Regions from separate parts of the Vallitalea guaymasensis genome, predicted to be linked through region 2. Evidence: predicted binding sites of a transcription regulator. Region 2 holds the regulator's gene; each other region holds the start of a gene.
What was found. Region 2 encodes Rex, which represses fermentation and respiration genes when NADH is low (regulators of the CRP and FNR family bind a similar motif). Its sites were predicted from a motif close to ATTGTTAANTANTTAACAAT; they were not measured.
Positions count from the first base shown of each region.

Region 1: a site for Rex is predicted at 1,278-1,297, ahead of HYG85_RS03680 (DUF5692 family protein). Genes of this name have one in related genera too.
Region 3: a site for Rex is predicted at 1,788-1,807, ahead of rsxC (electron transport complex subunit RsxC). Genes of this name have one in related genera too.
Region 4: a site for Rex is predicted at 1,070-1,089, ahead of hypB (hydrogenase nickel incorporation protein HypB). Genes of this name have one in related genera too.

Region 1 is NZ_CP058561.1:823,017-826,239, forward strand. It holds gene HYG85_RS03680 (DUF5692 family protein) at 309-1,244, opposite strand; gene HYG85_RS03685 (UvrD-helicase domain-containing protein) at 1,434-3,223, opposite strand, start outside.
Region 2 is NZ_CP058561.1:85,032-88,254, forward strand. It holds gene HYG85_RS00405 (NAD(P)H-hydrate dehydratase) at 1-440, opposite strand, end outside; gene acpS (holo-ACP synthase) at 463-828, opposite strand; gene HYG85_RS00415 (coiled-coil domain-containing protein) at 825-1,439, opposite strand; gene HYG85_RS00420 (redox-sensing transcriptional repressor Rex) at 1,639-2,271, opposite strand; gene HYG85_RS00425 (helix-turn-helix domain-containing protein) at 2,712-3,107, opposite strand.
Region 3 is NZ_CP058561.1:5,219,485-5,222,707, forward strand. It holds gene HYG85_RS22550 ([Fe-Fe] hydrogenase large subunit C-terminal domain-containing protein) at 1-682, shown strand, start outside; gene HYG85_RS22555 (DRTGG domain-containing protein) at 679-1,020, shown strand; gene HYG85_RS22560 (ATP-binding protein) at 1,048-1,608, shown strand; gene rsxC (electron transport complex subunit RsxC) at 1,959-3,223, shown strand, end outside.
Region 4 is NZ_CP058561.1:3,003,681-3,006,903, forward strand. It holds gene HYG85_RS13185 (FAD-dependent oxidoreductase) at 1-856, shown strand, start outside; gene hypB (hydrogenase nickel incorporation protein HypB) at 1,251-1,919, shown strand; gene HYG85_RS13195 (FAD-dependent oxidoreductase) at 1,955-3,223, shown strand, end outside.

The sequences.
Region 1 (3,223 bases), 740 kb from region 2:
TTATCTAATCTCTCTCTGTTATAAAGTGGTTTTATAATAACATAATGCTAATAAATCATACTCATTTGATTATAGCATATACAAACAGCTAATACCATTTCAAAATCATTAATACTATTGTTTATAATGTGCTAATTATCAATATTAAGCATTATAAAACCACCTATTTAGCTTTATATTCCCTTTAAAGCAGATAGTTGGAATAATAAAAATGTCTACTTCAAGAGGGATATATTCTTATAGGTGGTATATTATGATTCTATATTTATCTTATAATTGTCAATCTAATTTCTATCTGCTGTACACTCTTATACATTTTCTGCTACAACTTTTTTATATGTTTCAGTATCTGCATATATCTCATCCTTCAATGGATTCAGTTTATTTTTACGTATTTTATTGAATTGATAGATTACAAGTGCAGCATTTGTGATTAGAGCCAACAAACTTAGTACAAAAAACGCAGTTGGATTGTGTGTAGTGGATACTGGGGCTATACGGTCAGCAAATGAGGGTACAGTCATAACAAACATAATCCATAAAGCAAGTGTCTGTGCACGGTGTTGCAACCAAGCTCCTCTTTTGATAAAGAAAGCTGGAATTGTACAAGATGTCAGTAATGCTAAACCACAGTAGAATGAATGGTCTGCAATACAATTATATGTATAAGCGAAATTCCATATATCATAAGCTATGATCCAAGCCCATATCATATCTGGCCAAATCATATCTTTTGTTTTATCTTTTGATATGAAAATACCAACCCAACCACATATGGCAACAACATTAAGAATACCTGCTATTCCATTCATTATATTCCATGACCCTGACATTACCCATAGATTGTTTATGAATTCACCATCCCATGCTCCATATGAGAAACATTGAAAATCACGAAAAGCTGCTTCAAGTATATTAAGACCCAGGATAAGTGGCGGGAAGCATAAAGCCCATTTCTTCTTCGCTAAGGAAGGAATAAAACGAATAGCCATAAAACCAAGACATCCTGCAAGAGCAGAATAGGTTTTTACCCAGTTAAACCAGTTACCAGTACCATATTCATTTCCTGGAGCTGCGGTTTTTGGCCAAACTGCGATGGTCAATACTATAGGAACAACTAAAAATAATGTAATTCCACCCCATTTTGTAGAACGACCAAGTTCATTGAATGCCATTAAAGCAAAAACAACGAAAAGCCAAATCGCCCATCCTGAAAAACTTGTTACTTCATAAAAAATACCCATATTACTTTGCCTCCTAGAATTATTGATTATAACATTGATATAATTTTAACACATCTGTTCGTAGGCAACTATAAATTGTTACATAAAACATTGTAAATTTAGTTTTTTTATTGTCTACAGACATAATTATATGTCACAAACATTATAATTTTACTTTATATTGTAATATATGTCAATTTTTTTTAGGATTTAGTCGCGTTTTAATATACCAATTACTTTTCCATTAATATGTAATTCTATCTCTTCAACTATTATAGGTTCATATTTTTTATTTTCTGGCATAAGTAATACTTTATTTCCCATCGTTGTATATTTTTTAAGGGTTGCTTCATTTCCAACTACTCCAACTATTATATCTAGATTTTCAGCATAATTCTGCTTGTGTACTATTACATAATCTCCTTTATTAATACCCGCATTTATCATACTATCTCCAGTTACTTCTAATAAAAAGCAATTATTGCTATCATATAGTAAATTAGAAGGCAACGAAATATACCCTAAATTTTCTTGTACTGCCAGCTGAAAATTACCAGCTATTACTTTACCGTATATATTTAATTTATCATATTTTTCAATATCATAGGCTATATCGCTATCATAGTCATATAAATTTATCACTTCATTGTCTTCTACATTTTTTAATAATTTATATTTTTTTCCTTTCCTTATATCGATATATTTATACTCACTTACAATCTGACCTATATTCCCTGAGAACTTTGGTAATCTATCCATATATTGAAATTTACCTTTATCTCGTTTTATAATCAATATATCTTTACCATTACAGGCTAAACCATATTTTACATTTTCATTAGTCTCTAAATATGATTTTAGTTGTAAGATGGCATTATTAATATCTTCATTTGGTCTTTTTATTTCACAAAATATATATGGCTCTTTCTTTCCCTGATTATAGTTAAAAACAACTATATCTACATATCCTGTTCTTGAAAAGGTCTTAACTTTGTATTCCATATCTATCATTTCATATGGATAATCCAATTTTTCATTCAACTCGTTAATAACCCACTGTCGTACTATTTCCTCATTACTGTATTTATCAGCTATTTTCTCTGTATATCTATAATTTTCAATACCTATATGCCTTACTCTCTTAAACTCTTGATCTTCTTCTAATAGTAAATATGCAGGATTTATTTCAGCTATAAACTTTGAAGGTAAATATGAACTAGTTAAATACAATACTTCTTTTGCTCTTGTCATTCCAACATAAAGCAACTTTCTTTCAACTGATTCTACATCTTTATTATTCTGCAATTCACCTTGTACTTTAATAGGAATATTATCCTTGTTTAGTCCTATTATAATTACTACATTAAACTCTAAACCTTTGATTGAATGCATGGTAATTAATTTTACAGAATCATTATCAAAATTAGGATTTTTTTTATCTATAATTTCAGCATCAATACCTCTGCTAATTAAAAAATTCTTAGCATTATATAATTGAGCTTTTTTTCTTGCAATTATAGCTACATCTTTTAGATTAAATTTCTTATATAATTTATTGTTGATTTCATTACTTATATAATCTAGTTCTTTTACTTCTGAACTAAAATGTCTGTATAATGGATATTTTCCATGTCTATCTATTACTGATGGTTTCACATAATTTATATTACTTGTTACATTTTCATCATTTTCTATTAAACTATATGCTGCCCGTGCAATTTCCGTTGTAGTTCTATAGTTCTTAGAAAGTATTCTAGCCCTTCCTGACATATCAAACCCTATACTTTTAAAACTATTATATGATAGCCATGAGTGAGGATATATACTCTGTGCAGTATCAGCCACAAATACAATACTAGAATATATTTTTCTATGATTATATAATTCATATAGTATTTCAAGTTGTACTCTTGTTAAATCTTGACTTTCATCTATGAGTATATGTGGATATTTCTCACATTTAATTTTGTTGCATTTTAGTCCTTTTAGTACTCTAATTG
Region 2 (3,223 bases):
GCTTCCAAGTATTTTCCTGTTACCTCTCTACATAGACCAGTTCCAAAAATAGCATCATAGATTACATCGCAATCACTAACTATATTTTTCAACTCATCCATCTGTCTTTCATCATTGAATTCATGTATATCAATATTTAATTGTCTAGCTATATCATAATTTATTTTAGCATCACCTTTTATCTTGCCAGAATCACCTATTATGATTATAGAGACCTTTATGTTATTACAGCTAAGTATTCTACCTATTGCAAATCCGTCCCCACCATTATTACCTGTACCGCAGCAAATAACAACTTTATTGCTCTCTTTCAGCAACTGTATAGTTTCACTCACTACAGACATGGCTGCATTCTCCATCAAAACAATACCTGGTATACCTATCTCTTCAATAGTATACCTATCAATTTCCTTCATTTCATAACTTTTGACAACCTTCAACTGAATCTCTCCTTTTAACTAATTACTCCCCTACTGCAATAGCTGTCACATTATCCCTGGAATGTGATATTGATACATGTATCGTAGAAATATCAAGTTGTCTCGCCAAATCCTTAGCACCATTATATAAAACTACATAGGGCTTGCCTTTATCATCACGTAAAACCTCAACATCAATAGGAGTAAAATTTACAAACCCTGTTCCAAGAACCTTGGAGACTGCTTCTTTGACAGCAAAATTACCAGCTATTGTTTCACCTCTATAATTTTTAGTTTCAAATAATTTATTTTCGTTGGGTGTAAAATATTTTTCTAGGAATCTTTTATTTAGAATAACCTTTTCTATTCTACTGATTTCAATGATATCATTACCTATTCCTTTTATCATTTACTTCCTCCCAGATATTTTTTATCATATAATTCAATGACTTCATATCCTACCAGATCATGCATATAAGAATACATCTTATCATATTCTTCTTTCGCTTCCGTCTGTCTCACAGCTTTTTCTTTTAATTCTGCCCTAACTTTTTCAATCCATTCATTTAATTCATCTAATTCATTCTTGGTATCAAACATTCTCATATAACAATCTTGCATTGTATATTCTAATAATTCTTTGTTGGTCGTTTGAATTTCTTTTGGCATATTTTCCATTCTTGATTCCATCTTATCTATCTTGACCTTTATGTCATTGATATATTTCTTGCTTTTTTCCATTTCTCCAATGGCTTCATCATCTTCATCTTCAATGGCTTCTTTCATGTTATCCATTATATCAACCATCATTTTCTTTTTAAGCAAAGTATATTCTTTCAAATCATTAGTAAGTTGTCCTTGTTCACCAAGAAGCTTATTAAGTCTTTTTTCAAGTTCCACTATTTTTTTTGGTTTTTTATTATTTTTGAATAGTTCATGCCATCTATTATCCAATGTCAATATATGTACCTTTTTTTCTATATTAATTGGTTTCTCTATCTTTTGTTTTGAAAAAAACATGCTTTCACGTCCTCATTATTTATATATACTTAATTTATACCTACTTAGTAATATAATAAAAATTTTCTATATTAATTATATCGTAACAAATTATTATATTCTATAGCACAATATAATTAAAAGGTACCCATATATATGAGTACCTAATACTTCTAAGAATAGTTATTCATTCTTAAAAACATAAATTACAGACGCTTATTTATATTCTCTCTTTGATATTATATGATAGAGTCATTAGACTATCCAACAAATGTACATTTTCGACTATAACATTTTTATTGGATAATTTCAGGTCTATAGGGGCAAAATTCCATATTCCTTTTATACCATAACTAACTAAGTCATTAGCAACTTTTGGTGCTTTTTGCTTAGGTAATGTTAGAATTGCCAAGTCAATACTATTTTCTTTTATGAAACTTCCCATTTCATCTAAATCCTTAATCTCAATACCTCTTACAGTTATACCTATAAGTCTCGGGTTAACATCAAATAATCCTTTAACTTCAAAACCTCTTTTATCAAAATTAGTATAATTAGCAAGTGCTTGACCCAAGTTTCCTGCTCCAACAATAATTGTATTATATTTATTTTCAAGACCAAGTATCTTGCCTATAGCGTTATATAAATATTCAACATTATAGCCGTAACCTTGTTGACCAAAACCGCCAAAATTATTTAAATCTTGTCTTATTTGAGAAGCTGTTACACCCATTCTGTTACTCAATTCTTTAGAGGAAATCCTTACAACATCGTTTTCCAATAAGTCTCCTAAGTATCTGTAGTATTTTGGTAATCTTTTAATTACCGCTGTTGATATTTTCTTTTGTATCATATAATCAATCCCCAATCCTTGATACTATTTTGGAACTTTTATACAAATAATTATATATGGTTGTTAAATCTATGTCAAATAATCAAATGCTGATAAACCCTTATCGTTTATGTATTATCACAGTATAAATCATTAACACAAATCCTATATTTAGTAAATATAGTTAAAAACAATCAATTGTTTATTGTATACAATCTATATTTTATAAATTATACCATAAAACCCTGATATTTTACAGCTTTTTCTAGAAAATTATACTTATAAAAAATTTTAATATCCTAAATTTTATACATATTTAGGTTTCATAAACCCTGTATGTTTACTTCTAACATATAAAATGGATATAAAAAATTAATTCTATACCCTTTTTAATTGTTAAGTTCAATTATATATTCTTTAATTTACTTAACTCAATATTATTATCAACTTAATATTATTACCTATAAAAGTTCTTTTCCCAAATATTTATTAATAGCATCTTTAGTTTTTTTTGTATAGTTTGCATCAGTGTATAATATTCTTTGTATGGTTCTTTGAGATAAGTTGGATTCTTTCGCCAGATCCTTGATAGTTATTTTATTCTCAACCATATAATTTCCTAGTTCTTTTCTCTTTATCTCATCTTTTTTGTATTGTCTATTGTAAAAATAAGTAGTATTGACCTTAGAACTTATTTGTCCCAATTTTCTTTTACGTTGATAATCAAGGCATTTTTCACATTGCTTGACACCTCTAATAAGTGATTCTTGTGATAGAGGTTTACCACACCTTATACATTGTTTTCTCTCCACACGAGCTTTTCTCAATTTTTTCATATAACCTGCATTACGACTCAAGTCATCATCCCCTTTAGAAAAGTTCTTTTATCATATATATGTTGTCCCAAAGAAATTTATTCTTATGTATGAACAAAATATGTTACTTCTCGTTAGGCAAAGAACTATCACAATAG
Region 3 (3,223 bases), 490 kb from region 2:
TCTAAAACTAGTTCCAGTAATAAAGACGATAAAAGAACCTGAGATACTACAAATGAGTAGTAATACAGGTATAGGCTGGGCTCATACTGGTGGTGAAGGATATGCATCTGGTATTGAGAATCATATAGCTGTAGATGGTATTGAAAATGTTATCAAAATACTGGAGAAAGTAGAAAATGGTAAACTTGATGATGTTAATTTCATTGAATGTCTAGCATGTGTTGGTGGATGTCTTGGTGGTCCCCTAACTGTAGAGAATTGCTTTGTTTCCAGTAATAGGATGGATAAAATAAAGAAATACAATAGTGGTGAAGGCAAAAAACGGGATATACCATTATTTGATGAAAAAATTGATCTGTATTGGTCTAAACCATTAGAAACTAAACAAGTCATGAAGCTTGATGATGATGTAGAAAAAGCCATAGAAAAGTTAGAACACTTAGAAAAAATCTATGATATCTTACCAAAGATTGACTGTGGTTCCTGTGGGGCACCGACTTGCAGAGCATTAGCCGAAGATATAGTCTGTGGTAAAGCCAATATAGAGGATTGTGTGTTCATGTTAAGACAAAAGGTAAGAGAAATGGCTGAACAAATGGTTACATTAGCACAAAAAATGCCACCATCCATTAGTAATGAAACTATAAATAATAAGATATTAGAAAAGAGGTCATCACAATGACAGTTGAAGAATTAAAAATTAAGCTTAACCTTGAATTGGTTGCTGGTAAAGAAGGGTTACAAGGTGAAATAAAAGGCGGTTTTGTAGGTGATTTATTAAGCGTGGTAATGGGTAAAGCAAAAGAGGGTAATGTATGGATTACAATTCAAAGCCATGTTAATATAGTAGCAGTAGCAGTACTTACTGGTTCTGCGTGTATTATTGTATCAGAAGGATTTAAGGTTGAAGAAGATGCTATCGCAAAGGCAGATGAGGAAAATATACCTATATTGACTACAAAAAAATCATCTTATGAAATGGTTAGCGATCTTGTAGCAAAGGGAATCAAAAATATTTAGAGGTTTTATGAAAGGAATCTGTTAAATATGAAAGAATTATCTATGCATATACTTGATATTGCACAGAATAGTATAAGAGCTGATGCAAACATAATTACTATTATAGTAAAAGAATTAATCAAAGACAATATTTTTGAATTCAGTATTAAAGATAATGGGACAGGAATAGACGAAGAAATATTAAAAGACATTCGTAATCCTTTCACTACATCAAGAACAATGAGACGTGTAGGCTTGGGAATACCATTGTTAGATAATACTTGTAACATTTGTAATGGTAGATTGGAGATAGATTCATCTAGCAAACAAGGTACTTATATAAAAGCCAGTATGGATTATAATCATATTGATAGACCACCTATAGGTGATATGGTAGCAACAATGGCAACTCTTATTTCATCTAATGGTGATATTGATATACAATATAAGCATTACTATAATGAGAACTCATTTGATATAACTACAAAAGAACTTAAAGAAGTTTTGGGTGATGAAGTACCATTAACTAATTTAGATGTTATCAAATGGTTAAAGGAATTCTTAAAAGAAAATATTAATGAGCTTAAGAGCGACGGAGACAAAAGCTGAAAGGTATAACATTATATCTTTGAGCTTTTTTATCTTATAGATTTCAGCTAATGTTAACTAATTAACAAACTTACTAATAATTATAACTTTTTTTAGTAAATTAAAGGGGAAAAGAAGGGAGGCATATTGTATACAATAAACAATAGTGCCATATTAATAGTATTATACAGAATTGCTACTTTGTACTTTTTTTATCAATTCTTGTATTACTGCGGTAATTGTATTATTATTAATATGGAAATGGATACTATTACAACATTAAATACTAATAATTATATTTATTAGTAATATATCTAAAGTGTAAAAAAATAATTTATTCATTAAAAACAAACAAAGACAGGGGGATACTAATGGGAGCATTGACTTTTAAAAGAGGCATTCATCCTAGTCATTCTAAAGATTCCACAGAAAAGAAACCTATTAAGATTTATATGCCAAAAGGTGATTTGGTTTTCCCAATGTTACAACATATAGGAGCACCTTGCAAACCTTTAGTTAAAAAAGGCGATAAAGTGTTAATGGGGCAGAAAATAGGAGAACCTCAAGGATTCGTTTCTTCACCAATCCATGCAACAGTTTCAGGTACAGTCAAAGCTATTAAAGATGTACTTCATCCTAATGGTTCAAAAGTACAAGCAATTGTTATTGAAAATGATGGTGAATATACGGAAATTGAAACAATGAAAGAAAGAAAGGACTATAAGAACCTTTCAAGGGAAGAAATAATTAATATTATAAAAGAGGCTGGTATAGTAGGTATGGGTGGAGCAACATTTCCAACATTCATAAAATTATCACCTCCTCCAGAGAAAAAGATTGATCATATAATTGTTAATGGTGCTGAGTGTGAGCCTTATTTGACATCTGATCATAGGATTATGATTGAAGAAACACAAAGAGTTGTAAAAGGGCTTGAGATAATACTACATCTTTTTCCAAATGCCAAAGGTGTTATTGGAATAGAAGACAATAAGCCAGATGCCATAAAAGCTATGAAAGAAGCTGTTAAAGGTATTAGTAATATCAGCGTTGCAACTTTGAAAACAAAATATCCTCAAGGGGCTGAAAAACAACTCATCTATTCTATAACTAAGAGAGAAGTTCCAGCTGGAGGATTACCAGCTGATGTTGGTTGTATTGTTCAAAACATAGATACAGTCGTAGCTATTCATAGAGCAGTTCTCAGAGGAAGACCTTTAATGAGAAGAATTGTTACTGTGAGTGGGGGAGCTATAAAAGAACCGCAGAATTTTAAGGTTAGAATTGGTACTAGCTATAGAGAATTAATTGAGGCTGCTGGTGGTTTCACGGAAGAACCTGCCAAAGTTATCTCAGGGGGACCTATGATGGGACTGGCACTGTTCTCACTAGATGTACCTGTAATAAAAGGTTCTTCATCTATACTATGTCTGACTAAAAAAGAAGCAGTAGTGAATGAAGAAAGCAACTGTATTAGATGTGGTAAGTGTGTAAGTATATGTCCAATGAATCTATTACCTTTAGAACTTAACAAATTTGCTATAAACAATGAAGATGACTTGTTTGTAAAATATAAAGGTATGAATTGTATAGAATGTGGAGCTTGTTCATATATATGTCCATCCAATAGACATTT
Region 4 (3,223 bases), 2.7 Mb from region 2:
AGAAGATTCCCTTATGCTCCCTTTTACAAAGTGGTGTGATTTAAATGATTTTAGGGTTCTGAAGACAGTATATGTCAATTATTTTACAAGCTATGGGTTGGGAGATATTAATGTCATACCTGCACTTTATGTCCTTAGGATATTGGATTATGAGACATTAATGTCTTTTATGGAACTTCCTGAATTCTGTACATGGGAGAAAGGAGTTTCAACATTCATAGATTCTATGAAGGATAAAGTAAAAGATATCAGATTGACCCAGAATGTTAAAGAAATCACTAAGATGGATAATGGAAAATTATGTGTTCATACGGATTTTGAACAATTAGAATATGATAAAGTTGTTATCACAGCTCCACTTAATCAATTTACTACTCTTTGTGATACAGATTACCAGATGAATCAATATCTTGGTTTTATAAAATATCAAGATTTCAATGTTTATGCATTTATAACTGAGAAGATTCCAAAGAAATGCGGTTTTGTACTAGAAAATCTATCTATAGAGAATAAAGGACATGTTATTATATGGAACTCTAGATGGGATTCAACTAATGGTGAAGAATTGGTAATGGTTTATGCTTATAATTCACCTGAAAGGTCCAAAGAAGAATCATTAAAGATTATTAAAAGTGATTTATTGAAATTAGGTTTTGTCAATCCGAGGCTTTATCAATTCAAGAGTTGGCATCAGTGTCCATACGTAGATACCAGTACTCTAAAAAAGGGATTTTATGATAAAATAGAAGAAATGCAAGGGAAAAACAACATATATATAGCTGGAGAGATTATGAGTACAGTATCTATGAATAACTGTATAGAATTCTCAAATTATATACTGAATAGGTATTTTTAGGAGTTGCTTAGATGATTTTAATCATTTTTGCAACTTTTTTACTTTCAAGTATAGTTTACACTTATCAATACATTATTCTCTCTAATCAGCATTATATATAGGATTAGAGATATAATTTGTGTGTAAACCAAACTTGAAATAGAAAGCCACTAAACCTTGATTTTACAAGGTTTTTGCTTTTTTGACAACAACATCATTTTCAAATATACTGAGAGTGATAAAATAATAACAATCTTTTAGAATTAAATTTATAAAAGTTAATTAATTACTTTCTATTTTTTCAGCATATAAGGTCGAAGCGCTTAGATATGCGTCAAAAACATTCCAAACTAACCAATTTATGAGACATAATACTTTCAATTTAAAACTTTATAAGAAAAGGAGATAGATAAAAATGGATACATACAAGGTTCTAGAAATAAAGCAGAGCGTGTTTGAGGATAATAATCGCCAAGCAGATTTGCTTAGAGAACAATTGAAAAAAGAGAAAACTTTTCTATTGAATCTAATGTCATCACCAGGTTCAGGTAAGACGACGACTCTTACAAAAACAATTAACGCTTTGAAAGATGAGATGAATATCGGGGTAATGGAAGCTGATATTGATTCAGATGTTGATGCTAACACAATTTCTCAGACAGGAGCAAAAGTAATTCAACTTCACACAGGAGGCATGTGTCATCTTGATGCCGATATGACAAAACAAGGCTTGATTGGTCTTGGAACAGAAGGAATTGATTTTGCTATTCTAGAAAATGTGGGAAATCTAGTCTGTCCAGCTGAATTTGATACAGGCTCATCAAAAAATGCCATGATCTTAAGCGTACCAGAGGGAGATGATAAACCTCTTAAGTACCCTTTGATGTTTAAGATAGTGGATGTTCTATTGATTAACAAAATGGATGTCATTGAGTATTTTGATTTTGACCTGGAAGCTGTAAAAGAACGTGCTAAAAAATTGAATCCAAATATCAAGATAATTCCTATATCCGCTAGGACAGGGGAAGGAATAGATGAATGGGCTGATTGGATACGTACTGAAGTGAAAGAATGGAATCAATAGGTATCATATAAAAATAAAATTTGGAGGGAATAGGCATGGTTAACGAAAAGGTATTGGATCTTGCGAATAAGATAAGCAGGACAAAACGAGGTTCTAAGATGGAAATAAAACCTGAATATCCAGAATATAAGATTTTGGAACCTGTTGTAACAGAAGAAATGGCAGAAGTAGCACTTTGTCTTGAACTAAGAAAACCACAGAGTGCAGAAGAAATTGCTCCCAAGTGCGGTAAATCTGTAGAAAAAACAGCAAAACTGTTATGGGAATTAGCAGTTGCAGGTGTAGCTTTTGTCAATAAGATTGACGGTGTTGATAAATATTGGCATGAAATCTGGGTCCCAGGTCATATGGAAATGATGGTCAATAATAGAGAGAATGTAAAAAAATATCCACAGATAGCTATAGCCTTCGATGAATACGGAAAAAGAAAAGGTCCAATGGGAGTAGGTGTTTTTTCACCAGGAACAGGTCCAATGCGTGTAATTCCTATTGAAAGTGCAATAGATGGGGAGACTAGAAAAGCATCTTATGAAGAAGTATCCAAATATCTTAATGACAACACTATTTTTTCAGTTTCAGATTGTGCTTGCCGAACAACAAGAGAGGTTATGGGAGAAGGTTGCGGTCATCTAAAAGAGGATATGTGTATTCAAATGGGGCACGCTGCTGAATACTATATACGTACTGGCAGAGGACGTGAGATTACAAGAGAAGAAGCATTTGAGATCATTAAAAAGGCAGAGGAAAATGGATTAGTACATAGTATACCAAATCTAGATGGTTCAGGAAAAACTCATGCTATCTGTAACTGTTGTGGTTGTTCATGTTTTTCAATGAGAATAGCAGAGATGTTTGTAAACCCTGATATGGTACGTTCCAATTATGTCTCACATGTTGACCCAGAAAAGTGTGTTGGCTGTGGTGAATGTGTAGAAGTGTGTCCAGTGAATGCATTAAAATTAGGACAGAAAATATGTGCAAAGACTCCAATTGAAGAAGAGAAGAGAAAAGATTTTCCACATAATACTGAGTGGGGACCAGATAAATGGAATACAGATTATCGTATAAACAGGAAAAATGTTGTTGATACAGGTACTAGCCCTTGTAAAACAGAATGTCCAGCCCATATTTCCGTTCAAGGTTATATCAAGTTAGCATCTCAGGGTAGGTACAAAGAAGCTCTGGAACTTATTAAGCATGAGAATCCATTTCCAGCAGTATGTGGTCGTGTCTGTCCAAGAAAATGTGAATCAGCATGTACAAGGGGAGATATTGATGACCCAGTTGCTATAGATGAAATTAAA